Linked DNA regions of [Eubacterium] eligens ATCC 27750. The protein of the gene in region 1 interacts with the protein of each later gene in a pairwise test. Links are inferred from orthologs where the notes say so. Each region holds a gene or a part of one and is shown on either strand. Other genes may lie near its edges.

Region 1 (13,109 bases):
ATAGAGGGTATCGGAAATGATGCGACAATCAATGGATTCGGTTTCCTCTTAAGAAATGCAGGAAATGTTGAGATGAGAAATTTCTCAATTATCAATTTCATGGATGATGGTATTTCTCTCGATACAGCAAACTGCAATGTATGGATTCACAATGTTGATCTGTACTATGGTAAAGCAGGTGGAGATGCTGACCAGGCAAAGGGTGATGGTTCAATTGACATTAAAGGTAATTCACAGTATATAACAGTTTCATATGTACATTTTTATGACTCGGGTAAGTGCTCGTTATGTGGAATGAAGAGCGAGTCTGGTCCTAACTATATTACATATCATCATAACTGGTTTGATCACTCTGATTCAAGACATGCAAGAGTAAGAACAATGTCAGTGCATATGTATAACAACTACTATGATGGCAATGCAAAGTATGGTGCTGGTTCAACAATGGGTTCTTCATTATTTATACAGAATAATTATTTTAATAATTGTAAATATCCAATGCTTTCTTCTAAACAGGGAAGTGATGCACTTGGTGAGGGCACATTCTCAGGTGAGAACGGTGGTATCATTAAAGCATCAGGAAATGTTATCGTAGGTGCACAGAAGATTATCTATGCAAATGCTGTTTCAGAAACTGGTGATTCTGCAAATGCGGCATCATTTGATGCATACCTTGCAAAGTCAGCAGATGAGAAAGTTCCATCTTCATATAAGACAGTAGCAGGTGGAACATCTTATGATAACTTTGATACAACTAAGGATCTCGGAGTTAAATCAGGAAGCCTTAATAATGCAGAAGATGTACCTTCAGTAGTAACATCTTCAAAGGGTGCAGGAAGTCTTGGAAGAGGTGTTATTGATTGGAAGTTCACAGATGCAGATAATGATGATTATTCTGTTAATAAGGAATTAAAGGCTACTGTTACAAACTATAGAAATACAAGTCTTGTATCAGTAGGCGGTGTTAAAGGAACAGTTGTAGCACCTGAGCAGCCAACAAAGTCAACAGAGGCTACAACAAAGGAAACAGAAGCAACAACAAAGGACAATGAGACAACAAAGGCTGAGGAAACAACTAAAGAGACAGCAGCTACAGGTGCAACTCATACATATATTGCAGATAATGAAACAAATGATTCTTATTTTTCAATTAGTGAATCATTAAAGAGTATTAAAGCAACATATAATGGAAAAACATATAGTAAAGCAGTTAAACTTGATTCAAAAGGTTCAATTGCATTTAAAACAACTACAGATAATGCAACATTATCTATATTAGTTTCGGCTAAGAAGTCAGATTCTTCAGTAAAAGTAAATGATGATGTATTATTTAGTAATATTGGAACATCTGTTGAGTATAGAACAGTTGAATTAGGCAAAGCAGGAACATATGTAATTAAGCAGAAGAAGAACGAAAATTACATTTATATGGTAGTTGTAACTGAAAAAGGACAGGCTTCAACAGAATCTTCAACAAAGGCAACTGAGGCAACAACAAAAGCGACTGAGGCAACAACAAAGGCAACAGAAGCTACAACAAAGAATGAAGAAACAACAAAAGAAACAGAAGCTATAACAAAGAATGAAGAAACAACAAAGGAAACACAGACACCTTCAGTTCCTTCTGAGGCAGGTGAATATGATTCAAAGAGTCTTTCATATTCAGGTGCATATACAGATATAAGCACAAAGAAAGATTCTGAATTTAAGAATGCTAAATATGTTTCAACTTCAGAAGAAATCCGTGCAGCAATTGATAATGCAAAGGCAGGAGATGTAATCATTATTAAAGAAGGAACTTATAAGTTTGATTCAATCGAAAGCCTGATGGCAACGGATGACAAGGGAAAGACAGGCGCTCCTGCATTATACATCACTAATAATGGAGTAGCAGATAACTATATCATTCTTAAGGCAGAATACGGCAAGAGTGTTAAGTTTGATTTTTCATCACAGAAGTTAGCATCATTTAACAGAGGACTTATTCATTATGCTGATTACTGGTATTTTGAAGGAATAAACTTCTATCATGCAGGAGATAATGGTGTTCTTCTTTCTGGAAACAATAACATTTTTGAAAAATGTGTATTTGAGGCTAACAGAGATACAGGTCTTCAGATTGCAAGAAAAGATGCAAATGCACAGCCGATTAAAGATACATGGCCAAGCAATAACCTGATTATCAACTGTACATCATTTAATAATGTTGACCCAGTTGATGAGGGTGGAAATGGTGAAAATGCAGATGGATTCGCAGCTAAGCTTACATGTGGAGAAGGCAATGTATTTGATGGATGTATCTCATACTGTAATTCAGATGATGGATGGGATCTTTACGCTAAGCCAGCGACAGGTTCAATCGGAGTTGTCACAATCAGAAACTGTATAGCATATGGTAACGGAAAGCTTTCAGATGGTTCTGGAGAGGCTGCCGGAGATATGAATGGATTCAAGCTTGGTGGAAGCAATAAAGCTGTTCCTACACCTCATGTTGTATTAAACTGTCTTGCATTAAATAATGGTGCATGTGGTTTTACAGATAATGGTAACGGTGGTGCATTAACAATAATGAACTGCACAAGTGTTGCTAATGGTAAATATGCAAAGAAGAGCAACTTCACATTCTACAGATCATCAAGTGATTCTATGTATATGGGCCTTGTATCTGTAAATGATACGGATTCAGATAAGTTTGTTGGAAAGATGTTAAATTCAATCTATTTTAACTCTAAGAAGTATTATAGAATATCAGGCATGATACCAACAGTAATGGCAAGTGGAGACAAGAAGGGGGATGTTGTAAGCAATCCATCTGGTATATCAGGTATGTTTATTAACACTAATAATACTATTGATACTAATAAGAACATTGATTCTCAGATAAGAAATGCAGATGGAACCATTAATGTTAAGGGACTTTATGAGACAACTGGTGAATATGCAACTATGGGAGCACATTTTAGTGCTGCTAACCAGATTATAAAGGTTTTAGTAAACACTAATGTAAAGGAAGATGAAACAAAGACAGAGGAAACATCTTCTTCACAGGAAACAACAAAGGCAACACAGGCTCCAACAAAGGCAACAGAAGCAACAACAAAGGAGACACAGGCTCCAACAAAGGCAACAGAGGCAACAACAAAGGAGACACAGGCTCCAACAAAGGCTACAGAGGCAACAACACAGAATCCAACAACAGCTGCTCCTACAGAAGCAGCAGGAAAGAAGCTTGTTCTTAATGCCAATGATATGACAGCAGGAGATATCAATTCATCAATCTATGCGGATGGATTTAAGATTATAGCATCAGCAGACAGTATGGTTTCTGTTGATTCTAACAGCAAGTCATACAACGGAAAGAACTTTAAGCAGAGAATCAAGCTTGGTGGAACTGGAACAACAACAAAGAGAGCAATTGAATTCAAGACAGCAGGAGCATCAACAGTTACTGTATATGCTATGAGCTCATCTAGCAAAGAGGCTAGAAAGTTACAGATTCTTGATGATGATGGAAAAGTTGTAGCATCATCAGCAGAACTTGGTGGAAAGAATCTCGTATCAGCAACATTTAATATTAAAGAGGCAGGAGAATATTATTTAGCAGGAGTTTCAGGCGGTGTTAATGTATATTATATTGAGGTATCTAATGGTATAGCATTAACAGGCTCAACAGAGACACCAACAACAAAGCCAACAGAGACACCAACAACAAAGCCAACAGTAGCACCTACAGAGGCACCAACAACAGAGCCAACAGTAGCACCTACAGAGGCACCAACAACAGAGCCAACAGTAGCACCTACAGAAGCACCAACAACAGAGCTAACAGTAGCACCTACAGAAGCACCAACAACAAAGCCAACACAGGCAGCTGGAAGCACAACTGAGGCTAAGAGAGCAGAGATTGCAGCAGACGAGGAAAAGATTACTAACTCACAGGTTGAGACGGTAGCTTCAGATACAACAGCATCAGCTAAAACACCAGAAGTTGCAGCAGATGAGACAAAGACAGGTGATGCAAGCCATATGATGATGTATGTAATTATATTTATCAGTGCATTAGCAGTATTTACAGGGGTAGCAGTTGTATCAAAAAGACGCAGAGTAAAGTAATATTCGATTAATAATATACTTATAAGAATTTACTTCTCCTAATATTTCTAAAAGAGGCTTTCGGTATAATGCCGGGGGCTTCTTTTGATTTCAAATAAAAATATAAAGAAAAATGCTAAAAAACTTAAAAATCACTTGCATTATCCAATGGGCTGTGATATATTTTCTTAGACACAAAAACAAATGTCCGTCACAGAAAGACAGAACAGAGGGAAGTGTCTTTTAGATTTTACATATTGAAGGAGTTAAAAATGAGCGATAAGTTAAGAGTTGGTATCCTTGGCGGTACAGGTATGGTAGGACAGAGATTTATAACATTACTTGAGAATCATCCTTGGTTTGAGGTCGTTTTAGTAGCAGCTTCAGGACGTTCAGCAGGAAAGCTTTATGAAGATGCTGTTGAAGGACGCTGGAAGATGCAGACACCAATGCCAGAGTTCGTTAAGAAGATGACTGTATATGATATGGATAAGGATTTTGATGAAATTGTTTCTAAGGTAGATTTCGTATTCTGTGCAGTTAATATGCCTAAGGACCAGATTAAGGCTATAGAGGAAAGATATGCTAAGGCAGAAGTTCCAGTTGTTTCTAATAACAGTGCTAATCGTTGGACACCAGATGTTCCTATGGTTGTTCCAGAAATCAACCCAGAGCATCTTGAAGTTATTAAGTATCAGAGAGAAAGACTTGGTACTAAGAGAGGATTTATCTGTGTTAAGCCTAACTGTTCAATCCAGAGCTACACACCTGCTCTTAATGCATTAAAGGAATTCGGACCAAAGCTTGTTGTTGCAACAACATATCAGGCAATCTCAGGTGCTGGTAAGACATTTGAGCAGTGGCCAGAGATGGTTGAGAATATCATTCCTTATATTGGTGGAGAAGAAGAAAAGTCTGAAAAAGAGCCTTTAAGATTATGGGGTAAGATTGAGGACGGAAAGATTGTTCCTGCAAGTGATCCGGTTATCACATGCCAGTGTATCAGAGTTCCGGTTCTTGATGGACATACAGCAGCAGTATTTGTTAACTTTGAGAAGAAGCCTACTAAGGAACAGATTATTGAAAAGTGGAGAAGCTTCAAGGGAGTTCCACAGGAACTTAATCTTCCAAGTGCTCCAAAGCAGTTCATCCAGTATCTTGAAGAGGATGACCGTCCACAGGTTAAGCTTGATGTTAATTATGAGAATGGAATGGGTGTTTCACTTGGCCGTTTAAGAGAAGACAGTGTGTTTGATTATAAGTTTGTTGGTCTTTCACACAACACATTAAGAGGTGCAGCAGGTGGAGCTGTTCTTATTGCAGAGCTTCTTAAGGCACAGGGTTATATCACTCCTAAGGATGCAGAATAATTAAATTCTAATACACATACCAGAAAAGAGATGTCAGAGATGGCATCTCTTTTTACTTGCTTAAAAACCTATTATGATATAAAATTATGAAACGACTTAAAGAGTAAAGAGGGGACATTTACATTGAAGGAAAATTATTTTTATGCAATGCTGTCGAGAATGAAATATATTAACAGATGGGGACTTATGCAGAATACACGCCATGAGAATCTGTGCGAGCATAGTCTTGAAGTGGCATTCATAGCACATGCACTGGGAATTATCAACAATGAGATATATGGTGGGAATATTAATGCTGAAAGGCTTGCAATTCTTGGAATGTATCATGATGTTACAGAGATAATTACGGGTGATCTTCCGACTCCTGTAAAGTATTACAATCCGGTTATAAGAAATGCTTATAAGGAAGTAGAGCATGTTGCAGAGGAGCAGATGCTCTCAGGTCTGTCATCTGATATAAGAGCACATTATAAGGGTGTGTTATCAGAGACAGAAGAGGAAGAAGAACTCTGGAAATATGTAAAGGCGGCTGATAAGATGTCAGCTTATATCAAATGTCTTGAGGAAAAGAAGTCTGGTAATATGGATTTTGCTGATGCGGAAAAGACAATATATCAGGCTATTGTTGATATGAATATTCCGGAAGCAGATTATTTTATAAAAGAATATATACCAGCTTATATGGGAACTCTTGATGCTTCAGGAGAATAATAATTGTGTAATAGACACAGAAATGAGGGATATAATGGGAAAATCCGTATATATCGCGGAAAAACCAAGCGTGGCGCAGGAGTTTGCCAAGGCACTGCATGTGAACTTCACAAGAAAAGACGGATATCTTGAGGGTGGAGACCATATTGTGACATGGTGTGTCGGACATCTGGTAACTATGAGCTACCCGGATGCATATGATCCTAATCTGAAAAGATGGAGCTTTGACACATTGCCATTCATACCAAAGGAATTCAAGTATGAGGTTATACCTGCAGTTGCGAAACAGTTTAATATAGTTAAAGACATTCTTACAAGGAATGATGTTGAATATATATATGTGTGTACCGATTCAGGACGAGAGGGAGAATATATATACAGGCTTGTGAGGCAGGAGGCAGGCGTTAAGGGAAAGAAAGAGCGCCGTGTGTGGATTGATTCGCAGACAGAGGAAGAGATTCTTAAAGGAATTAATACAGCTAAAGATATATCTGAATATGATAATCTGAGTGATTCAGCGTATCTTCGTGCGAAGGAAGATTATCTTATGGGAATTAATTTCTCAAGAGTTCTTACATTGAAATATGGACGCAATATTGCCAATTATCTGCATCTTGACAGGGCAGTTGTATCTGTCGGCAGGGTTATGACATGTGTTCTTGGAATGGTAGTAAGAAGGGAACGGGAGATAAGAAGCTTTGTTAAAACTCCATTCTACAGGGTTATAGGTCAGGCACAGGTTGAGAATTCAACATTTGACGCAGAATGGCGTGTGAGTGATAAGAGTATGTATGCGGGCACACCGTATTTGTATAAGGATAATGGTTTTAAGGACAGGGAGAAGGCTGAGGAGCTTGTTAAGTTCTTATCTGACCCACTGCCGGCACAGGGAGTAGTTGATTCTATTGAGAGAAAGAAAGAAACCAAGAATCCACCACTTCTGTACAACCTTGCCGAGATTCAGAATGAATGCAGCAAGTTGTTTAAGATAAGCCCTGATGAGACCCTTAATATTATTCAGGAGCTGTATGAAAAGAAACTGGTTACTTATCCAAGAACTGATGCGAGAGTGTTATCAACAGCAGTAAGTAAGGAAATACATAAGAATATAGGCGGACTTAGGAATTTTCCTCCTGTGAAGGAGATAGCAGAGCATATATTACAGAATAATATGCAGAAGGGAATTGAAAAGACAAGATACTGCAATGATAAAGCAATCACAGACCATTATGCGATTATTCCGACAGGACAGGGGTTTAATAATTTAAAGAACTTGTCAGTTACAGCTGCGAGAACCTATGAGATAATTGTAAGAAGATTTTTAAGTATATTCTATCCACCGGCTATTTATCAGAAGGTAAGTATTATCAGTGATGTAAAGAATGAAAAGCTGTATGCTTCATTTAAAGTGCTTGTAGATGAAGGTTATCTTAGCGTAGCTAAGAACTCATTTGCAAAGGCGAGAAATGATGCAAAAGTAAAGGATGATGATAGCGTCGATAATAAGGAAGATAATAAATGTGATGTAGCTTTATTTGAGGTATTGAAAAAATACAGAAAAGGTTCTACAATCACATTTAATGGGTTTAATATCAAAGAAGGTGAAACATCACCTCCTAAGAGATATAATTCAGGTTCTATTATTCTTGCAATGGAGAATGCAGGACAGCTTATTGAAGATGAGGAGCTGCGTGCCCAGATTAAGGGTAGTGGAATAGGAACAAGTGCTACAAGAGCAGAGATTCTTAAAAAACTTAATACTATTAAGTATATTTCTATTAATTCTAAGACACAGATTATTACGCCTACATTTTTAGGCGAGATAATATATGATGTTGTAGACAATTCTATCAGGCATCTGCTTAATCCGGAGCTTACGGCAAGCTGGGAAAAAGGACTTACAGGTGTAGCAGAGGGGAATATTACAGCAGATGAGTATATGGAAAAGCTTGATGGTTTTGTTTCAAGAAGAACAAGGGCTGTTATGGCATTAAGGAATCAGGTGGGGCTTGTAGGGCTTTTTAACGAGACTGCTAAGAATTATAAGTAAATGAGTGAAAGGAATTAAATATATGTGCGGAATTGCAGGATATGTAGGAGACAGAGAAAGCGCAGATGTACTTGTAGATGCATTGTCTAAGCTTGAATACAGGGGATATGACTCAGCAGGTATTGCGGTATTTGATCATGGCAATATTAAGGTTAAGAAATGCAAGGGAAGACTTGCCAACCTTGTTGAGAAGATGGATGAAGAGGGAAAACCACAAGGACATGTTGGAATTGGTCATACAAGATGGGCTACACATGGAGAACCATCAGATATCAATTCACATCCACATGGTAATAAGAGAGTTACTATTGTACATAACGGTATTATTGAGAACTACAAGAAGCTTAAGGATTTTCTTATCGGAGAGGGATATAGCTTTGCAAGTGAAACAGATACTGAAGTTGCAGCAAAGCTGCTTGACTACTACTATGATGGCGATCCTATGAAGACTATTGCAAAGGTGTTATCAGAGATTAAGGGTTCATACGCACTTGGAATTATGTTCAGAGATTTCCCTGATGAAATATTTGCAGTAAGAAAGGACAGTCCTCTTATTGTTGGTGTTGGAGAACATGAGAATTTTATAGCATCTGATGTACCGGCTATTATTCATTATACAAGAGATTATTATCTTCTTGACCAGAATGAGATTGCAGTTATTAAGAAGGATTCAGTTAAGATATATGATGTTCATGGCAATGAGATACATAAGGAATTAAATACTGCTGACTGGGATGTTGATGCTGCAGAAAAGGGCGGTTATGCGCACTTTATGCTTAAGGAAATCCATGAGCAGCCAGATTCTGTAAAGAGAACAATCATGCCAAGAATCATGGACGATATGCCTGATTTCAGTGCAGAAGGATTCAATCCTGACAAGTTAAAGAATTATAAGAATATATATATTGTTGCCTGTGGTACTGCAATGCATGCCGGAATGGTAGGAAAATATATAATAGAAAAGATGGCAAGAGTATCTGTAACTGTTGATATTGCATCAGAATTCAGATACAGAGATCCTCTTATCAGTGAAGATGATCTTATGATTGTTATATCACAGTCAGGTGAGACTGCTGATACTAAGGCTGCACTTGAACTTGCAAAACAGGCAGGTGCTGATACTATGGCAATTGTTAATGTTAAGGGTTCATCAATTGCAAGAGAAGCAGATATGGTTGTATATACACATGCGGGTCCTGAGATTTCAGTTGCTTCAACAAAGGCATATATGGTTCAGATATCAATTATGTATTTAATTGCATTTGAATTAGCTTATGCTAATGGTAAGATGGATGAGGCAGAATGCAGCAGATACACTAAGATGCTTGAAGAAATACCTGAGGTTATTGAAGAAGCCATTGCACTTGAGAGTAAGTGTCAGTTTGCAGCTTCTAAGCTTATTAATGCAGACAGTCTTCTTTATATAGGACGAGGTCTTGATTATGCACTCAGTATGGAAGGCTCTCTTAAGTTAAAGGAGATATCTTATATTCATTCTGAATCATATGCAGCAGGAGAGCTTAAGCATGGAACTATCTCGCTTATTACAGAACAGATGCCTGTAATTGCAATTGCAACACAGAAGAATCTTGAGGAAAAGACTATAAGTAATATTAAGGAAGTTAAGTCAAGAGGAGCATTTGTAGTGCTTATTGCAGAACCAGAGCTTGATATTGAGGATGGAGTGGCAGATATTGTTATTAAGCTTCCACAGGCAGACCAGCTTCTTATGCCTATGGTTGCGGCAGTTCCATTACAGCTTATTGCCTACTATACAGCAGTTCTTAAGGGTAACGATGTTGATAAGCCAAGAAACCTTGCAAAATCTGTTACGGTTGAATAATTGATATAAAGAGGATATTAGATATGAATAATGATGCATTAAAGATAAGTAATCTGTATGACCTTAATGAAACTATTGCAGCAAAGGTATTTGAAGGCTGTACATATCCATGGGAAGTACTTGCAAAGATTGGTGATTTTATTGTAGAACTTGGCAATACTCTGCCAGAAGATGAATATGAGAAGCGTGGGGAGAATATATGGGTTCACAGAACTGCAAATGTATTTCCATCAGCTTATATTGCAGGACCTGCAATTATCGGTAAAGATGCCGAGGTAAGACACTGTGCATTTATCCGTGGAAAAGCTATTGTAGGTGAGGGTGCTGTTGTCGGTAATTCAACTGAGCTTAAGAATGTAATTCTTTTTAATAAGGTTCAGGTTCCACATTATAATTATGTTGGAGATTCAATTCTTGGATTCAAGGCTCATATGGGAGCAGGCTCTATAACATCTAATGTTAAGTCTGACAAGAAGCTTATTACTATTAAAGGACCTGACTGCAATATTGATACAGGTATCAAAAAGATAGGTGCTTTCCTTGGAGATAATGTTGAGGTTGGCTGTGGCAGCGTACTTAATCCTGGAACAATCGTTGGAAGAGAGAGTAATATTTATCCGCTTTCAAGTGTAAGGGGCTTTATTCCGGCAGGTTCTATATATAAGAAGCAGGGCGAAGTAGTAACTAAGAGATAATTATGTGAATTTTTTGTTTTATTAATGTAAAAATGTTGTGTCTCACATTGACTAATGCAAAAGTTTGTGAGAAAATAGTCAAGGCTTGGACGACGGCTTCTGGCCGTCGTTTCATTTATAGTAAACACTATGAATTACGAAAGGAGTAATAAGATGATTTACACACAGGAAGTAGAGAATATGTGTCCAGTAGCACAGGGCGTTCATCATGGAGCAGCTCCAGTGCCAACAGAAGGTAAATGGGTACAGAATAAGAAGGTTGAAGATATTTCAGGTTTTACACATGGTGTAGGCTGGTGTGCTCCTCAGCAGGGTGCATGTAAGCTTACTCTTAATGTTAAGGAAGGTATCATTCAGGAAGCTTTAGTTGAGACTATCGGATGTTCAGGTATGACACATTCAGCAGCTATGGCAGCAGAGATTTTACCAGGACTTACAGTTATGGAAGCTCTTAACACTGACCTTGTCTGTGATGCAATTAACACAGCTATGAGAGAGTTATTTTTACAGATTGTTTACGGAAGAACTCAGAGCGCATTCTCTGAGGGTGGACTTGCAGTTGGTGCCGGTCTTGAAGATCTTGGTAAGGGACTTCGTTCTCAGGTTGGTACTATGTATGGTACATTAAAGAAAGGTCCTCGTTACCTTGAGATGGCTGAAGGTTATGTAACAGGTATTGCCCTTGATAAGGACAACCAGATTATCGGTTACAAGTTTGTCAGCCTTGGTAAGATGACAGACTTCATTAAGAAGGGTGATGACCCTACAACAGCATATGAGAAGGCTTGCGGACAGTACGGAAGAGTTGCAGATGCTGTTAAGATTATTGACCCAAGAACAGATGAAGAAGTTAAGTAAGGAGGACAATTAGAATGGCTTTATTTGAATCATATGAGAGAAGAATAGATAAGATTACTTCAGTTCTTAACAGCTATGGTATAGCTAGTATTGAAGAAGCTGAAAAGATTACTAAGGATGCCGGATTAGATGTATATGCTATGGTTAAGGGTATCCAGCCAATTTGTTTTGAAAATGCATGCTGGGCTTACACAGTAGGTGCAGCAATCGCTATCAAGAAGGGTGCAAGAAAGGCTTCAGAAGCTGCTGCAGCTATCGGTGAGGGTCTTCAGGCATTCTGTATTCCAGGTTCAGTTGCTGACCAGAGAAAGGTTGGTCTTGGACATGGTAACTTAGGAAAGATGTTACTTGAAGAAGAGACAGAATGTTTCGCATTCCTTGCAGGTCATGAATCATTCGCTGCTGCTGAAGGTGCTATCGGTATCGCAGAGAAGGCTAACAAGGTTAGACAGAAACCTCTTAGAGTTATCCTTAACGGTCTTGGTAAGGATGCTGCTAAGATTATCTCAAGAATTAACGGATTCACATTCGTTGAGACAGAGATGGATTATTCAACAGGCGAAGTAAAGGAAATCTCTAGAACAGCATACTCAGATGGTCTTCGTTCTAAGGTTAACTGCTACGGCGCTAACGATGTAACAGAAGGTGTTGCAATCATGTGGAAGGAGAATGTTGATATCTCTATCACAGGTAACTCAACAAACCCTACAAGATTCCAGCATCCAGTTGCAGGTACATATAAGAAGGAAAGACTTGAAGCTGGAAAGAAGTACTTCTCAGTAGCTTCAGGTGGTGGTACAGGACGTACACTTCACCCAGATAATATGGCAGCAGGTCCTGCTTCTTATGGTATGACAGATACTATGGGACGTATGCACTCAGATGCTCAGTTCGCCGGTTCTTCATCAGTTCCAGCTCACGTTGAAATGATGGGATTAATCGGAATGGGTAATAACCCTATGGTTGGTGCTACTGTAGCTGTAGCTGTTTCTATCGAGGAAGCTGCTAAGAATGGCAAGTTCTAATTAAAAATGTATATTAAAACCGTATAATACGGGCTTTAAGAGCCTGTCACATCAGATTGGTGTGGCAGGCTCTTATTTTTACAAGGTATCATTATTGTCTGTTTGTTCTTTAAAAAATTCATTAAAATCACATTCAAATATATGGGTAAGTCCTATAAGCATATCTACGGATGGATTATTTCTTCCATTTTCTACTTTACTGAATATTCCAGAGGTTACATCAATATTCATAAGCTGCAATCTTGCTACAATATCAATAGCTTTCATTTTTCTTTCAATGCGAAGTCTTTTGATATTAGAACCTACTAAAGGGTTCTTGTGCTGGTTAATTCTTTCTGCCATAATTATTCACCTTCTTTTAATTTTTTAGGATCAAAAAAATTATGTCCAAAATGGAAAATAAAAGTGTCCAAAATGGAAGAAAAGTGATATAATATAAAAAAATAAAAATAAAAGGAGATTGGA
Region 2 (13,013 bases), 170 kb from region 1 along the record:
AGGATACAATGAAGCACGGCGGATGTGGCGAGTGCCAGACATCATGCCAGTCAGCATGTAAGACATCTTGCACAGTTGGTAACCAGAGCTGTGAGAATAAGAATAACTAGTATTTTTAGTAAGAGAGTGTCGAGCTATTCTGCACTCTCTTATTTTTCGTAAATGTATTGAGAACATTTACGGTTTGGAGGCTTTTTAATGATACATCAGTATAAGAATAACGGTTATAATATCGTATTGGATGTCAACAGCGGCTCAGTACATGTTGTTGATGATATGGTATACGATATTATAGGACTTTATGAGAATAATACTCTTGAGCAGATTACAGATGCACTTAGAGACAGATATTCTGTTCAGGATATTAAAGAGGCATATGAAGAGATTGACGAACTTAAGGAAGCAGGTCAGCTCTTTACAGAAGATATATATGAACCATATATAGATAATTTTAAGGACAGACCTACAGTTGTTAAGGCTTTATGTCTTCATATAGCACATGACTGTAATCTTGCATGTAAATATTGCTTTGCAGAAGAAGGCGAATATCATGGAAGAAGAGCTCTTATGAGTTACGAGGTAGGAAAGAAGGCTCTTGATTTCCTTGTTGCCAATTCAGGCTCAAGAAAGAATCTTGAGGTAGACTTCTTTGGCGGTGAGCCAACTATGAATTTTGAAGTTGTTAAGCAGCTTGTTGAATACGGAAGAAGCATAGAAGAGGCTAATAATAAGAAGTTCAGATTCACACTTACGACTAATGGTATTCTTCTTAATGACGAGATTCTTGATTTCGCCAATAAGGAGATGAGTAATATTGTACTTAGCATAGATGGACGTAAGGAGATTAATGACCTTATGCGTCCGACAAGGAATAACCACGGCAGCTCATATGACATTATAATGCCTAAGTTTAAGAAGGTGGCAGAGAGCAGAAATCAGATGAATTATTATGTCAGAGGTACATTTACACATAATAATCTGGATTTTTCAGAAGATGTTCTTCATCTTGCTGATGAGGGATTTGAGCAGATTTCTGTTGAGCCTGTTGTTGCACAGCCGACAGATTCATATGCTATAAGAGAAGAGGATATTCCGTTCCTTTGTGAACAGTATGATATCCTTGCGAAAGAAATCATTAAGCGAAAGAAAGCTGGTAAAGGCTTTAATTTCTTCCACTTTATGATAGATATTAATGGTGGTCCATGTGTTGCCAAGAGATTGTCAGGATGTGGTTCAGGCTGTGAGTATCTTGCAGTTACACCTTGGGGAGATTTCTACCCATGTCATCAGTTTGTTGGTAACGAAGATTTCCTTATGGGTAATGTTGATGATGGAATAGTAAGACCAGACATCAGAGACATGTTTAAGAATAGTAATGTCTATTCAAAGGAAAAATGTAAGAATTGTTTTGCAAAATTCTATTGCAGTGGTGGTTGTGCAGCTAACTCATATAACTTCCATGGTAATATCAATGATGCGTATGATGTTGGATGTGAACTTCAGAAAAAGCGTATAGAATGTGCAATAATGATTCGTGCGGCCATGGCTGAGGAAGAATAAGTATAAGGGAGAGTTTTTAACATGAAGTACAGTTTACCTAAGAAGATTATTTATTCAATAATCGTTGCTGTTTTACTGGTTGGACTTGTATTAACAGCATTTTTCGGACTTAATGGAAAGGGATACGGAAGCACCTATGATATAGATCTTGGTCTTGATCTTGCAGGTGGTGTAAGTATCACATATCAGATTAAGGAAGATAACTTTACATCACAGGATGTAGAGGATACAATCTATAAGCTTCAGAAGCGAGTAGAAGGAAAGAGTACAGAGTCACAGGTTTATAAGGAAGGTGACAACAGAATTACTGTTGAGATTCCTGGAGTAACAGATGCTAATGAGATTCTTAAGGAACTTGGTACACCAGGTTCATTGGAATTCCTCGATTCTACAGGATATACAGCATTCTCACAGGGCAATGATTACACACCACTTCTTACAGGTTCAGATGTAAAGGCAGCACAGGCTTACACTGATACTAACAGTTCAGAAGATACACCTTATGGTGTCCAGCTTACATTTACAGATGATGGTGCTACTAAATTCTATGATGCAACATCAGCTAATATTGGTAACAGAATATATATAGTATACGACGGAGAAGTTGTAAGTGCACCTAACGTTAAGACAGCTATATCAGGTGGTACAGCAACTATCACAGGTATGGAATCATTCGATGAGGCAGATAACCTTGCAACATATATAAGAGTTGGTTCAATTCCTCTTACACTTGAAGAAGTAAGCTCTAACATCGTTGGAGCACAGCTTGGACATGCTGCTATCAAATCAAGTTTAATTGCTGCTGCTATAGGTCTTGCATTACTCTGCTTATTCATGATTGTTATGTTCAGAATTCCTGGACTTGTTGCAACATTATCACTGATTATCTATACATCACTTGTTTTATTCCTTGTAAGTGTATATGATCTTACTCTTACACTTCCGGGTATTGCCGGTATTATTCTTGGTATTGGTATGGCAGTAGATGGTAATGTTATTATCTACACAAGAATAAGAGAAGAGATTGGTGCCGGAAAGTCTGTAGAAAGTGCTATTCTTTCAGGTTATAACAAGGCAACATCATCTATAGTAGATGGTAACGTAACAACACTTATCGCTGCTTTAGTATTGTACATATTCGGTACAGGTCCAGTTAAGGGATTTGCTACAACTCTTGCAGTTGGTAATATAGTATCAATTTTTACATCACTTGTTATTACTAAGGTTATTATGAAGCTTTTATATAACTTTGGTATCAGGGATGCTAAGTGGTATGGTAAGAATGTATACAGAAAGACGCTTGATGTTCTTAGCATTAAGAAATGGGCTGCGATTGGCTCAGCAGTAGTTATTGCTGCAGGTATCATAACTATGGCAGTTCAGGCTGGTCTTGGAAACAGAGCATTAAATTTCAGCCTTGAGTTTGTTGGTGGTTCAACAACAACATTTACATTTGATAAAGAATATACAGCAGAAGAGATTGAGGATAATATCATTCCTGTAATCAGAGATGCTGCAGGTATTACAGAGGTTCAGCAGCAGAAGGTTGCAGATTCAACACAGGTTTCATTCAAGACATCAGATCTTTCACTTGAACAGAGAGAAGCTATTGAAAATGCGGTTACAGCTAAGTATCCAATCAAAGATGGAACAATCGTTGAGACAGATACAATCAGCTCATCAGTTTCTGCAACAGTTAAGAGAGATGCTATTCTTTCAGTTATACTTGCTACAATCTGTATGTTGATATATATCTTTGTAAGATTCCGTGATATCAGATTTGCACTTGCAGCTGTATTAGCACTTCTTCATGATGTACTTGTTGTTCTTGCATTCTATGCATTTGCAAGAATTCCGGTTGGAACAACATTTATTGCATGTATGCTTACAATAGTAGGTTATTCTATTAACGGTACAATTATTATCTTTGACAGAATAAGAGAGCAGTTAAAGACAGCTAATTCAAAGACTAACATTACAGAGCTTGTTAACTCATCAATAACAAGCACAATGTCAAGAACAGTATATACATCTATAACAACACTTATAATGCTTATTGTTCTTTTCATTATGGGTGTAACTTCGGTTAAGGAGTTCACACTTCCACTTATCGTAGGTATTGTTGTTGGTGCTTACTCATCAGTATGCTTAACAAGTGCTATGTGGTACGTAATGGGTGGTAAGAAGAGAGGCGTTGTAGAAGAGAATAATAAAAAAGCAGCTTCCAAGAAAGAGGTTTTTGAAGACGGTTCTCAGGTTTAATTAACAGATACAATAAGTTTATGACATGGCGGGGATTGTATATCAGTTCCCGCCATAATTGGTTTAATAATGAAACAGGGAGAAAAGAGTGAAAAGCAACTGGAAAGTATACACTAAGAAAGCTGATTTCAAAGCAATTGGGGAAAGATTTGGCATTGACCAGGTTATGGCAAGAATTATCCGTAACAGAGGGTTAGAAACGGACGAGCAGATAAATATGTATCTTAATGGAACCGTGGATGATATGCATTCACCACATTTATTAAAGGATGCAGACAAATGTGTTGATATCCTGACAGACAAGATACATGCTGGGAAGAAAATACATATTATCGGTGATTATGATATAGATGGGATATGTTCAACAACTATTCTTTATAAAGGGCTAAAGGCAGCGGGAGCAGATGTTACATTTGCAGTACCAGACAGAATTATTGACGGATACGGTATTAATGAGCATCTGATAGATGAAGCATATAATAATGGAACTGATACGATTATTACATGTGATAATGGAATTGCTGCGATTGAGCAGATTAAATATGCTAAAGAAAAGGGAATGACAGTAATTGTTACTGACCATCATGATATTCCGTTTGACTTTGTTGATGGAGAAAAGATACATAAAGTACCACAGGCAGATGCAATTGTTAATCCTAAGCAGGAGGACTGTCCGTATCCATTTGATAAGCTGTGTGGAGCCGGAGTAGCCTTCAAGGTTATTAAGATTCTATATGAGAGACTTGGACTTAATCCAATCGATCTTGAAGAATATGCAGAGCTTATGGCAATTGCAACAATAGGAGATGTAGTTGATTTATCAGATGAGAACAGGGTAATTGTCAAATATGGTTTAAAGCATCTGGCAGTAACTTCTAATATCGGTATAAGAGCGCTTGTAGAGGCGTGTGAGCTTGAAATAGACAAGATAAGCTCATATCACATAGGATTTGTTATAGGTCCATGTCTTAATGCGACAGGAAGACTTGATTCAGCAAGAAGAGCCATTGAGCTGCTTCTTACTACAGATATGGAAGATGCGAGAAAGAAGGCTTTAGAGCTTCGCACACTTAATGTTGAAAGAAAAGATATAACAGAAGAATATGCCGCTATTGCAATTGAACAGGTTGAGAACACTGAACTAAAAGACGATAAGGTGTTAGTTGTGTATCTTCCTGAATGCCATGAAAGTGTTGCAGGGATAATTGCAGGAAGGGTAAGAGAAAAATTCTACAGACCTTCAATAGTAATCACTAAGGCAGAAGATGGTGCAAAGGGCTCAGGGCGTTCAATAGAAGGCTATAACATGTTTGAGGAGATAAGCAAATGTGGTAAACTCCTTAACAAATATGGCGGACATCCAATGGCTGCCGGAATATCGCTTGATATTGATAAAATTGATGAATTCAGGAAAGCGCTGAATGAGAATCAGACAATGACAGAAAATGTACTAACGCCGACAGTGTGGATTGATGTGCCTATGCCGGTTGATTATGTTGATATAAAACTTATAAAACAGTTTGAGAAGCTGCAGCCTTTCGGGAAAGGTAATGAAAAACCGGTGTTTGCAGACAGAAATCTTACTGTCAGACAGTCAGCTGTGATTGGAAAAAATAAAAATGTATTAAGATGTCAGTTAGAAAGTGAGCATGGCAAGCTGGTGACAGCAATCAGGTTCAAATTAGACGGACAGGAGATACCAGAGGTTGGAAGGAAGATATCTATGGTGTATTACCCGGATATTAATGAATATAATGGGATTGTTTCAATACAGTTTCGGATAGAAGACTGGAGATATGTGTAAATAGCAGCCTTCCAATAAAAGAACCGTCGGTTCTTTGACCTGTATAGGTCAATGGGACCGGCGGTTTATATATTCTGTCTTATACTTAGAATAGACGATTTTCTGGCTGTTATACAGGCTGTAATATCCGGATAACAGATAACTTAATGCAATACACAGAATTGTGAATTTCATTGTTGATGCACCAAACATCTCAATAGATAGAATGAATGATGTGAGTGGGCAGTTAGTTACTCCACAGAACACACTTACCATACCACATGCTGCACACAATCCAACAGGGAGTCCGAATATAGGTGCTAAGAAGCTTCCAAGCGTTGCACCCACGAAAAGAGTAGGAACAATCTCACCACCTTTGAATCCACCACCCAATGTTACGGCTGTAAACAGCATTTTTAAAAGGAATACATACCATGCACAGCTTGTTACAAAGCTTTTTGCAATAATATCTGAGCCTGCACCGAGATAATCAGTTGTGCCAAATATGTAACGCATGGAAATAACAAGGACTCCGGCAATAATTATTCTTATGTATGGGTTGTTTATGTAATTAATGTAGAGCTTTGAAGTACCGTGTAAAACAACACACAGCAGAATGCTTACAAGAGCAAAAAGTACGGACATGATGATGAATTTACTGCCATTAATAAAAGAAAAAGAAGCGATTTCATCAACTACAAAATGTGTAGATTCAAGTCCCAGTGCAGAGGCTATGCCCTGTGCTACAAATGCAGCGAGTACGCATGGCACTAAAGCAGCATAATACATAACACCAACGCTTATTACTTCCATAGAGAAAACGGCTGCTGCAATAGGTGTTCCAAAAAGTGCTGAGAAACAGGCACTCATACCACACATAATCATAATTCGAGTATCCTTCTCATCGAATTTAAATAGTTTTGCAAATGTATTGCCTAATGCACCACCGACCTGAAGCGCAGCACCTTCTCGTCCGGCAGAACCACCACAAAGATGGGTAAGAAGAGTTGATATAATTATAAGAGGGGCAACTCTTCCAGGTACTTCATCATTCGACTGTATTGCAGTTATGACAAGGTTAGTTCCGCGGTTTCCTGCTTCGTGAACAATGTTGTACATGAATACAATGATGATACCTGCAACAGGCAGTCCGAATAGTAAAAATGGGTATTCAACCCGCAGGCTGCCTACATAACCAAGCATCAGGTGAAATACAGCACCGACAGAACCGATAAAACAGCCACATACAAACGAACAGAATAGCCATTTGAAAAGAGTTATTACTGCAAGTTTAAGCCGTTGAATATATTCAAACAAAGTTTCTTTATCCATATCCCAATACCTCATACTTTAAAAGTCCTTTTTACTCATGTTGCTGTTATGATAATCCGGATTATTGGTTACATCCTGTATAAACCATGAAGGTGGAGTGTATGAATTGGCTGCTTCAATAGTTGGAAATTCAACCTCAGCAAGAACAGTGCCTGCAAAAAGCCCCTCAAATATGTCTAGTTCAATTGTATATCCGCTATCATCAGGAATTTCATAACGTTTCTTGGTTATAATATTGCCATCAGCCTTTTTTATCAGATGATCATATGCATTCTTATTAAGTGGAAGATTATATTCTTCCCTTGCTATCATGCCGTTTCCTTTGTAGGTAAGATAAAAGTCATCATTGTCACGCCTTACGCGCACAACAGGGGAAGTATTAAGATAACCCTGTTCAATAATGCGGCATGGATATAAATCTATATCGTCAGGTATTCCTGACACAAGATATTTACGCTCGATTTCCATAATAAACCTCGATTCTTTTAACTTAATTAAATAAAGAGAAAAAAGGCTGCCACATAAGTGACAGCCTTTAAAAGTCATTCAATAATTACTTCTTCTTAGACTTCTTAGCTGGAGTGTTTACAACATCCTTTAAAGCCTTACCAGCCTTGAACTTAGGTGCCTTAGAAGCAGGAATCTGGATAGCCTTTCCTGTCTGAGGATTCTTACCTGTTCTTGCAGCTCTTTCAGCAACTTCAAATGTACCGAAACCTACTAACTGGATCTTTTCTCCAGCCTTTAACTGTTCTGCAACAGTGTCTGTAAAAGCCTTAACAGCCTTCTCTGCGTCCTTCTTAGAAAGCTCAGCCTTTTCTGCGATAGCAGCAACTAATTCTGACTTATTCATAATTAAATTGTCCTCCTTAAAAAATTAAGTAATAATAAGTATAAATTATTTATACTCCTAGATTGATAATTTGTCAATAAAAAGTGGCTCAAAATGGGGATTTTTGGCGCTTTTTGCTAATTGTAAACACTTACATTTCTTCCATTAATTCTTCCCAGTGTTCATATAATGTGTCTAATTCTTTCTTTAATTGAGTGGATTCATTATGAAGTTCCATTAAACGTGCTGTGTTACTGCCTATTGAAGGGTCAGAATATTCTGCATCAATAGCAGACATCCTGTCTTCGATTTCAGCAATTCTTTCTTCTGTTTTCTTGATTTCGTTCTGCTTTTTCTTAAGCTTATTCTGCTCTTCACGGGACTGCTGCCATGATAGTTTAGAGCTCTTTACAGAAATGTTGTCAGAAGAAATATCAGGTGTATCTGGAAAAGCCTTTGCTGTCAGTATATCCCTTTTTTCAATGTAATAATCATAATTGCCAATATAATTGACTATATTCTGGTTAGTGAGTTCAATAATTCTGGTTGCAGTAGCGTTGATAAAGTATCTGTCGTGGGAAACATATAGAACAGTGCCTGTGTAGCTGTTAAGTGCATTTTCAAGAATCTCTTTGGATACAATATCAAGATGGTTAGTAGGTTCATCAAGAATAAGCAGGTTGGCATTGGAAAGCATAAGCTTTGCCAGTGAAACTCTGCCACGTTCACCACCACTTAAATCGCGGATGTATTTGAATACATCATCATCAGTAAAAAGAAATGCAGCAAGGGTATTTCTTATTTGTGTGTTATTAAGGTCAGGATATGCGTCCTGAATCTCCTGAAAAAGGGTCTTGTCAGGGTCAAGCACATGATGTTCCTGATCGTAATAACCAATAGCAACCTTGGCACCAAGATAAATGCTTCCGCTGTCCGGCTGGATAATGCCATTAATAAGCTTTAATATAGTTGTTTTACCGGTTCCGTTATTACCTATTAAAGCAACACGCTCACCACGTTTAATCTCAAAATTAATATTATTGAAAAGAGTATTGCCGTCAAATGATTTGGTAAGGTCAGTAACAGTAAGAACATCATTACCACTTATAACAGATGGCTCAAGTTTAATGTTCATTTTTGCATTAAGTTCAACAGGCTTGTCAACAACCTTTATTTTATCAAGCATTTTTTCACGGCTCTCTGCACGTTTGATGGATTTTTCGCGGTTAAACTGCTTTAACTTGGCAATAACCTCTTCCTGATGCTTGATATCACGCTGCTGGTTTAAATATTCCTTTAACTTCATATTACGAAGAATTGCCTTCTTGGAAGCATAATCTGTGTAATTACCAGAAAAAACGGTACAGTCACCGTTATCAATTTCAATAATCTTGCTTACAATCTTATCAAGGAAATATCTGTCGTGAGCAACGATAAGAACAGCACCGCTGTAGTTGAGAAGATAATTCTCTAACCAGCTTATTGAATCCATATCAAGGTGGTTAGTAGGCTCGTCGAGCATTATAATATCGGGCTTGGAAAGTAATAGCTTACCTAAAGATACACGGGTTTTCTGACCTCCGGATAAAGTGTTTACGTGTAAAGAAAAATCCTCTTCAGCAAAACCAAGACCTTTGAGTACTCCCGTAATCTCACTCTTATACGCATAACCATTGTTCATCTCGAACTCATGATTAAGATTGGTATATCTGTTCATAAGGGATTCAAGTTCATCACCTGAAGCATTGTTCATTGCGGCTTCTATGCGTCTTAATTCACTTTCCATATCAAGGATATACTGTTTTACAGAAAGAAGCTCATCATAAATGCTTCTATCAGACTGAAGGTCCTGCTGCTGAGCAAGATAACCAAGAGTCTTATCCTTAGCAAGAGTGACAATACCTGTATCAGCAGGTTCTTCACCTGTGATAATCTTTAGCAGAGTAGATTTACCGGCACCATTGATTCCAACAATGGCAGCCTTCTCATGATCCTCTATATTAAAAGAACAGGACTTGATAATAACATCTGTTCCAAAAGATTTACTAATATTATTGCAAGATAAAATCATAAAAACTCCTTTTTATTATTCAGGCTATGACAATTAAGTTAGATACTTATATATCTGCTCATGTGGCGGTGTGCGTTTGCAGCTGTGTCTGTGTGTGCCATATGACCGATATATTGCGAACTGTGTGGGAGTTAATGCCGCTATATACATAAGAGCGGTGTGCTAAAGCTCGTTCAAGCGAAGCGTGTTTGATTTAGCACGCCGTAATAAGCTTTGTAGATAGCGGCATTTACTCCCACTAAGTGCAGCAATCCTTGAGGGCATATGGTATACACAGACACAGAAGTGAATGCACACAGCCTCATGAGCGGCTGAATATATGACATAACTTAATTGTCAAAGCCTGAATTAATATTCACATCGATTATATATGTACAAGAAATAAAATGCAATTATTACTTTGACTTATGGCTTTCTGTAATGTAAAATTAACAAGTTATAGAAATGGAGATTAAAGAATGAAATTTGATGAATTAAATATTGATGAAAGAATTTTAAGAGCGGTAGAGGATATGGGCTTTGAGGAGACATCTCCTATACAGACACAGGCCATTCCTGCAGTATTGGAAGGAATTGATGTTATCGGACAGGCACAGACCGGAACAGGTAAGACTGCTGCGTACTCTATCCCAATGTTACAGAAGATTAATCCAGATGTTAAGAAACCACAGGCAATTGTACTCTGCCCTACAAGAGAGCTTGCAGTACAGGTTGCAGAAGAGATAAGAAAGCTTGCCAAGTACATGAGCGACATTAAGGTGTTACCGGTATATGGTGGACAGGAGATTGTAAGACAGATTAAGTCTTTAAAAGCCGGCGTACAGATTATTGTTGGAACTCCGGGACGAGTTATGGACCATATGAGAAGAAAGACAGTTAAGTTTGATTCTGTTTCTATGGTTATATTAGATGAAGCTGATGAGATGCTTGATATGGGATTCCGTGAGGACATGGAAACAATTCTTACGGAGACACCAGAGGAAAGACAGACAGTTCTTTTCTCAGCTACAATGCCTAAGCCTATCATGGAGATTGCAAGAAAATTCCAGAAGGACGCCAGGATTATCAAGGTTGTAAGAAAAGAACTTACAGTCTCTAACATTGATCAGTTCTATTATGAAGTAAGGCCTAAGAATAAAACAGAAATCTTAAGCCGTCTTATTGATATATACAATCCTAAGCTGTCAGTTGTGTTCTGTAACACCAAGAGACAGGTAGACGAGCTTATATCAGAGCTTAAGGGCAGAGGATATTTTGCTGACGGTATACACGGAGATATGAAACAGCAACAGAGAGACCGTGTAATGGACGATTTCAGAAGTGGAAAAACAGAAATTCTTATTGCAACTGATGTTGCGGCAAGAGGAATTGATGTTGACGGAGTTGATATAGTATTTAACTATGACCTTCCACAGGACGAAGAATATTATGTACACAGAATAGGAAGAACAGGAAGGGCTGGAAAATCAGGACTTGCACTTTCATTTATATCTGGAAGAGAAGTATATAAGTTAAAGGATATCGAAAGATATTGCAAGACTAAGATTCTAGCAAAGCCAATTCCATCACTTGATGATGTCAAGAACACCAAGATGGATGGTATATTTGACAAGATTAAAGAGATGATTGAAGCTGATGAGCACAGAGCCATGCTTGATATGGTTGAGGAGCATGTTAATCAGGAAGACTACACATCAATGGATATGGCAGCAGCACTTCTTAAGATGATAGTAGGAGATACATTGGACAGAATCGATGAGGTTGAAAATTTCCATTTTGATGAAAATGCGGATACTTCAAGAATGGTAAGACTCTTTATTAATGTTGGTAAGAAGGACAAGATTACACCAGCCAATATTCTTGGAGCGATTGCAGGAGAATCTGGAATGCCGGGAAGACTTGTCGGTGCAATTGATATGATGGATAATTATACATTTGTTGATGTTCCTGCAAAGCATGCGGAAGCAGTACTTGCAGCAATGAATGACAATGTGCTTATCAAGGGCAGAAAGGTTAATGTAGAGAAGGCAAATGTATCTGCAAAGCCTGCAAGAAAATCCAAGTCAAAGCCAGATACAAGAAGAAAAAAAGACGAGTCCCGTGGAAAACATGACAAACTTAAAGAACGCAGAAGTAAAGGCGGCAAGGTAAGAAGAAATGGAGAAAAGTATTAAGCTTACCAGTCTTAACAGAAAAGAAGCGTTAAGATATCTGGGATATAAGAAAAATGCACCTGATGAGCGGGTGGAAGAGCTTATGGATGAATGTGAGGAGCTTGTATTAAAGACCGCAGTTCCAAGATTTATTTATAAGAAGTTCGATTTTACAGTTAATGAAGACGGTGTGGCATTTAAGAATACAAGCATGGTGCTTCCGGGTGAGTCTATTAAGAAGCACCTGTATAAATGTGATAGTGCAATATGCATGGCTGTAACGATATCGGAAGGTATTGACAGACAGCTAAGAGTGTTGCAGCTTACAGATATGGCAAAGGCACTGGTGTTTGATAGTCTGGCAAGTGTAGCTGTTGAACAGGCATGTGATAAGGTTGAAGAACTTTTAAGAGAGGAATATCCTGATTATTACCAGACATTCAGGTTCGGAATTGGTTACGGTGATTTGCCGATAAGCATGCAGGCTCCTTTCCTTAAGGTATTAGATGCCAGTAAAAAGATAGGACTTAATCTTAACAAATCATATATGCTTGCTCCAGTAAAGTCGGTAACTGCGGTTATCGGACTTACTAAGGAGCCGGTAAGTACTGAGAACAGAGGTTGCGCAACCTGCAATCTTAATAAAACCTGCGCATACAGAGGAATGGGAGGACATTGTAGTGGCTGACAGATTCAGAGAACTCTTAAAAAATAGAGATTATATAATATTTGATGGTGCTATGGGTACAATGCTTCAGGCAGCTGGCATGAAGATGGGAGAGACACCTGAAGTGCTTAATATAACAAGGCCGGAGCTTCTTGTTTCAATTGCAGAGCAGTATTTTAATGCCGGTTCAGATGTGGTATATGCCAATACATTTGGTGCAAACAGATATAAGCTTGAAGAATGCGGAAAAAGCGTTGAGGAGCTTGTAACTGCCGGAATTGTCAATGCAAAGAAGGCAAGAGATGCAGTAAAGCCTGACGGACTTGTTGCACTCGATGTCGGACCAATCGGAC

Evidence for each region.
Region 2: the proteins of EUBELI_RS06035 (region 1) and recJ interact in binary tests that used the Escherichia coli proteins (3 or more experiments, as listed by UniProt). The link is inferred for [Eubacterium] eligens ATCC 27750 from one-to-one orthologs.

The regions. Positions count from the first base shown.
Region 1 is NC_012778.1:1,260,975-1,274,083, reverse strand. The notes cover bases 5,780-8,715. They hold EUBELI_RS06035 (DNA topoisomerase), read left to right. Parts: upstream 5,780-6,207; coding sequence 6,208-8,223; downstream 8,224-8,715. Other genes in these bases: glmS (glutamine--fructose-6-phosphate transaminase (isomerizing)), read left to right, coding at 8,246-8,715; yfbR (5'-deoxynucleotidase), read left to right, coding at 5,780-6,173. Outside these bases: EUBELI_RS14610 (pectate lyase family protein), read left to right, coding at 1-4,113; asd (aspartate-semialdehyde dehydrogenase), read left to right, coding at 4,365-5,462; more of yfbR, read left to right, coding at 5,586-5,779; more of glmS, read left to right, coding at 8,716-10,066; EUBELI_RS06025 (LbetaH domain-containing protein), read left to right, coding at 10,090-10,761; EUBELI_RS06020 (iron-sulfur cluster assembly scaffold protein), read left to right, coding at 10,915-11,619; EUBELI_RS06015 (GGGtGRT protein), read left to right, coding at 11,634-12,644; EUBELI_RS06010 (helix-turn-helix domain-containing protein), read right to left, coding at 12,723-12,986.
Region 2 is NC_012778.1:1,424,073-1,437,085, reverse strand. Bases 3,429-6,268 are described here. They hold recJ (single-stranded-DNA-specific exonuclease RecJ), read left to right. Parts: upstream 3,429-3,910; coding sequence 3,911-5,626; downstream 5,627-6,268. Other genes in these bases: EUBELI_RS06720 (chloride channel protein), read right to left, coding at 5,675-6,268; EUBELI_RS06730 (protein translocase subunit SecDF), read left to right, coding at 3,429-3,822. Also shown: scfA (six-cysteine ranthipeptide SCIFF), read left to right, coding at 1-110; scfB (thioether cross-link-forming SCIFF peptide maturase), read left to right, coding at 199-1,560; more of EUBELI_RS06730, read left to right, coding at 1,582-3,428; more of EUBELI_RS06720, read right to left, coding at 6,269-6,937; EUBELI_RS06715 (CYTH domain-containing protein), read right to left, coding at 6,956-7,405; EUBELI_RS06710 (HU family DNA-binding protein), read right to left, coding at 7,491-7,790; EUBELI_RS06705 (ABC-F family ATP-binding cassette domain-containing protein), read right to left, coding at 7,921-9,840; EUBELI_RS06700 (DEAD/DEAH box helicase), read left to right, coding at 10,299-12,014; EUBELI_RS06695 (vitamin B12 dependent-methionine synthase activation domain-containing protein), read left to right, coding at 11,998-12,681; EUBELI_RS06690 (homocysteine S-methyltransferase family protein), read left to right, coding at 12,674-13,013. UniProt on the Escherichia coli protein: Single-stranded-DNA-specific exonuclease.